2 regions of the Geobacillus sp. YHL genome follow, and region 2 is predicted to be linked to the other one. Evidence: a T-box and tRNA genes for the amino acid it is inferred to sense, from the RefSeq annotation. Region 2 holds a T-box; the other holds one or more tRNA genes.
The links. A T-box is a leader RNA that pairs with one kind of tRNA and senses whether it is charged. The one in region 2 lies ahead of leuS (leucine--tRNA ligase), so its partner is inferred to be a tRNA-Leu.

Region 1 (2,368 bases), on a different contig from region 2:
GTCGCCTCGTTCTGGTGCCGGCTGCAGGACTTGAACCCGCAACCTACTGATTACAAGTCAGTTGCTCTACCAATTGAGCTAAGCCGGCATATTTAAAATTAGCTAGTGACTCATGTTGTCTGCCTGGTTGTGCCTCTTCCTCTGCAAGCTGATTCGAGGAAGCTGAGTGCGTCGAGGCAACTCGCAGCCAATTCGATGATGCCGATGCTCGTCTCTACCAATTGAGCTAAGCCGGCATATTTAAAATTAGCTAGTGACTCATGTTGTCTGCCTGGTTGTGCCTCTTCCTCTCCCAGCTAATTCGAGGAAGTCAAATGCTCGGTGTCCCTTCCTCTGCAAGCTTATTCAAAGAAGTGGGATGCGTCGGGACAACTCGCAGCAGATTCAACGATGCGAATGCTCGTCTCTACCAATTGAGCTAAGCCGGCACGATTTTAAAGTGCATGGCGGAGGAGGAGGGATTCGAACCCCCGCGCGCCTTGCGGCGCCTCTCGGTTTTCAAGACCGACCCCTTCAACCACTTGGGTACTCCTCCAAAAAAGCAACAATAATAATGGTGGACCTTGTAGGACTCGAACCTACGACCGGACGGTTATGAGCCGTCTGCTCTAACCAGCTGAGCTAAAGGTCCGATAATGGTGGCGGTGGAGGGGATCGAACCCCCGACCTCACGGGTATGAACCGTACGCTCTAGCCAGCTGAGCTACACCGCCAAATTTAAGTCAAAAGGTGGAGCCTATCGGGATCGAACCGATGACCTCCTGCTTGCAAAGCAGGCGCTCTCCCAGCTGAGCTAAGGCCCCATGATAAATCGGGAAGACAGGATTTGAACCTGCGACCTCACGGACCCGAACCGTGTGCTCTACCAAGCTGAGCTACTTCCCGACAAAACGCGCTCGAGAGGATTCGAACCCCTAACCTTCTGATCCGTAGTCAGATGCTCTATCCAATTGAGCTACGAGCGCACAAGTGCCGAGGGCCGGACTCGAACCGGCACGGTAGTTACCTACCCCAGGATTTTAAGTCCTGTGCGTCTGCCAATTCCGCCACCCCGGCGGAAGTGGAGCGGAAGACGGGGCTCGAACCCGCGACCCCCACCTTGGCAAGGTGGTGTTCTACCGCTGAACTACTTCCGCAAGACGATGAGCCATGGAGGACTCGAACCTCCGACCCTCTGATTAAAAGTCAGATGCTCTACCTACTGAGCTAATGGCTCATGGGTTCAATAACACTCCGAGACAACGATGTCCCTTCCTCTACTAGCATATTCGAAGATGTCAGATGCGTCGGGACAACTCGCAGCGAACTCGAAGATGTAGCGCTCGTTACTGAGCTAATGGCTCGCGGTTGCCGCCTTAATGGCTTAAGGGGTTATTAAGGAATAAGAATGCCGGCTGCAGGACTTGAACCCGCAACCTACTGATTACAAGTCAGTTGCTCTACCAATTGAGCTAAGCCGGCACATTTAAAATTAGTTAGTGACTCATGTTGTCTGCCTAGTTGTGCCTCTTCCTCTGCAAGCTGATTCGAGGAAGCTGAGTGCGTCGAGGCAACTCGCAGCCAATTCGATGATGCCGATGCTCGTCTCTACCAATTGAGCTAAGCCGGCATATTTCGTAATGAAACAATGACTCCTATTATGCTGAACTGTGCCTCTTCCTCTTCAAGCTCATTCAAGGAAGCCTTGTGCGTCGAGGCAACTCGCAACAGACTCGACGATGCGAATGTTCGTCGCTACCCATTGAACTAAGCCGGGGTGGTTTGAACATCTGACATGTCTGTGAACTACTCCCACTTAGCTTTGCATGAAGCGGGAACCTTCTTTCGGAACTATGATAAAAATGGTGGCTCGGGACGGAATCGAACCGCCGACACAAGGATTTTCAGTCCTTTGCTCTACCGACTGAGCTACCGAGCCATATTAAGTTTTACGCTGCTTTACTTGTGCTACATTGTGCCTCTTCCTCTGCCAGCGGATTCGAAGATGCTGGATGCGTCGAGGCAACTCGAAGCGAATTCGATGAAGCGGATGCTCGTCTCTACCGACTGAGCTACCGAGCCGTATCTTATTTTTCCCTTGTTCGTTGATGACTTTTGTGTCCCTTCCTCTACTAGCCCATTCGAAGAAGCCAGATGCGTCGGGACAACTCGCAGCAGATTCGACGATGCGGATGCTCGTCTCTACCGACTGAGCTACCGAGCCATATTTTTTCATCTTTCACAATTTTGAAAGAATGGCGGTCCCGACGGGACTCGAACCCGCGATCTCCTGCGTGACAGGCAGGCATGTTAACCACTACACTACGGGACCAATTTTGGTTGCGGGGGCAGGATTTGAACCTGCGACCTTCGGGTTATGAGCCCGACG
Region 2 (2,368 bases):
TCTTTTGTTGTATGCCGCGTTTTTGTTTACGGTTGTGGCCGGGCTGCGCCGCGTTCCGCTCTTGCCGCCGCCGAGAAAGAAACGATCCGGAGAAGCGGAAAGAGCGCCATCCCGCTCCGCGGGCTGGGCGCTTGCCCTCCTTTGCGCCGGCTATGGACTGTGTTGGTTGAGCTATGTCCAATGGTCGACGACGATCGCCGCCTATACACGCGAGCTCGGGATACCAGTCGGGCAGTACAGCTTGCTTTGGACGATCAACGGGGCGTTGATCGTCTTGGCCCAGCCGCTGTTGTCAGCGGTCATCCGCCGCTTCATGCCGACGTTGAAGCGGCAAATCGTGATCGGTTTTTTTATTTTCGCCGTTTCGTTTGCCATGCTGTTGGGGGCGCATTCGTTTGCAGAGTTTGCCGCGTCCATGATGGTGCTCACGATCGCCGAGATGATCGTCTGGCCGGCGATTCCGGCCGCGGTGAACGAATGGGCGCCCCCGGGGAAAGCCGGGTTTTACCAAGGAATCGTCAACGGGACGGCCACGGCCGGACGGATGATCGGACCGGTCATCGGCGGCTCGGTCGCCGATCTGTTTGGAATGAAACTGCTCATCATGATGTTAGCATTGTTTGCCTTATTGGCGGTGCTGGCCGCGCTTTTGCATGATCGTCGGCTCCCGAAGCGGACGGAGAACGCGGATGAAAAAACCGCGGCTTCCGTATAGATTTCGGCTTGCAATTGATCGACAAATTTTTTAAAATAATAATAAATTTGTCATTCTGTCCACTCATCGGTCGATTCATGTGCGAATAAGGCGAATAACGGTGAAGAGGAGCAGTAGCGGGCCCGACGGACGGCAGAGAGTTGACGGATGGTGCGAGTCAACCGAAGTCGGCTCGTGAACTCGCCTCGGAGTTGCCGGCGTGAACGGTCATCGACAGCGCCGGCCGTCCATCCGCGTTAAGGAAGAAAGCGGGTGCGCCGTTTGGCGCGCCAAAAAGGGTGGTACCGCGGGAAGCGCGCCTCTCGTCCCTTTGCTGTGGGGATGGGGGGTTTTTTTGTACATATTTTCGTCAATGATGCAAGTAGAACTTGATAGGAGGAGTGCTGCGATGAGCTTCAACCACCGCGAAATTGAACAAAAATGGCAGGACTATTGGGAGAAAAACAAAACGTTCCGCACGTCCGATGATGATGACAAGCCGAAGTTTTACGTTCTCGACATGTTCCCGTATCCATCCGGCGCCGGCTTGCACGTCGGCCATCCGGAAGGATATACGGCGACCGATATTTTGGCGCGCATGAAGCGGATGCAAGGGTACAACGTCCTTCACCCGATGGGCTGGGACGCGTTCGGGCTGCCGGCCGAGCAATATGCGCTCGATACCGGCAACGACCCGGCGGAGTTTACGCAAAAAAACATCGACAATTTCCGCCGGCAAATCAAGTCGCTTGGCTTTTCGTACGACTGGGACCGGGAGATCAATACGACCGACCCGAACTATTACAAATGGACGCAATGGATTTTCTTGAAGCTGTATGAAAAAGGGCTCGCCTACATGGATGAAGTGCCGGTCAACTGGTGCCCGGCGCTCGGCACGGTGCTGGCGAACGAAGAGGTGATCAACGGCCGGAGCGAGCGCGGCGGGCATCCGGTCATCCGCAAGCCGATGCGGCAATGGATGCTGAAAATCACCGCCTATGCCGACCGCTTGCTTGAAGATTTGGAAGAGCTCGACTGGCCGGAAAGCATTAAGGAGATGCAGCGCAACTGGATTGGCCGTTCGGAAGGAGCGGAAATCGAGTTCGCCGTCGACGGCCATGACGAAACATTCACCGTGTTCACGACGCGTCCGGATACGCTGTTTGGCGCGACGTACACCGTCTTGGCGCCGGAGCATCCGCTCGTTGAAAAAATCACGACGCCGGAGCAAAAGCCAGCCGTTGACGCCTACTTAAAGGAAATTCAAAGCAAAAGCGACCTTGAGCGCACCGATTTGGCGAAAGAAAAAACGGGCGTGTTCACCGGCGCGTACGCCATTCACCCGGTCACCGGCGATCGGCTTCCGATTTGGATCGCTGACTACGTCTTGATGAGCTACGGCACCGGAGCGATCATGGCCGTGCCGGCGCACGATGAGCGCGACTACGAGTTTGCGAAAAAATTCCACTTGCCGATGAAAGAAGTCGTCGCCGGCGGGAATATCGAAAAGGAAGCGTACACCGGAGATGGCGAGCATATCAACTCCGAGTTTTTGAACGGCTTGAACAAGCAGGAAGCGATCGACAAAATGATCGCCTGGCTTGAGGAGCACGGCAAAGGGCGGAAAAAAGTGTCGTACCGGCTGCGCGACTGGCTGTTCAGCCGCCAGCGCTA

Region 1: it has a tRNA-Leu gene. The T-box ahead of leuS (leucine--tRNA ligase) is inferred to sense a tRNA for this amino acid. The anticodon was not compared.

What each region holds. Positions count from the first base shown of each region.
Region 1 is NZ_JAEIGB010000003.1:756-3,123, reverse strand. It holds tRNA gene JCR24_RS04390 (tRNA-His) at 1-5, opposite strand, end outside; tRNA gene JCR24_RS04385 (tRNA-Thr) at 13-88, opposite strand; tRNA gene JCR24_RS04380 (tRNA-Ser) at 445-535, opposite strand; tRNA gene JCR24_RS04375 (tRNA-Ile) at 555-631, opposite strand; tRNA gene JCR24_RS04370 (tRNA-Met) at 637-713, opposite strand; tRNA gene JCR24_RS04365 (tRNA-Ala) at 731-803, opposite strand; tRNA gene JCR24_RS04360 (tRNA-Pro) at 812-885, opposite strand; tRNA gene JCR24_RS04355 (tRNA-Arg) at 892-965, opposite strand; tRNA gene JCR24_RS04350 (tRNA-Leu) at 971-1,056, opposite strand; tRNA gene JCR24_RS04345 (tRNA-Gly) at 1,062-1,136, opposite strand; tRNA gene JCR24_RS04340 (tRNA-Lys) at 1,144-1,216, opposite strand; tRNA gene JCR24_RS04335 (tRNA-Thr) at 1,389-1,461, opposite strand; tRNA gene JCR24_RS04330 (tRNA-Phe) at 1,843-1,918, opposite strand; tRNA gene JCR24_RS04325 (tRNA-Asp) at 2,236-2,311, opposite strand; tRNA gene JCR24_RS04320 (tRNA-Met) at 2,317-2,368, opposite strand, start outside.
Region 2 is NZ_JAEIGB010000001.1:59,392-61,759, forward strand. It holds gene JCR24_RS00285 (MDR family MFS transporter) at 1-715, shown strand, start outside; T-box leader at 807-1,028, shown strand; gene leuS (leucine--tRNA ligase) at 1,104-2,368, shown strand, end outside.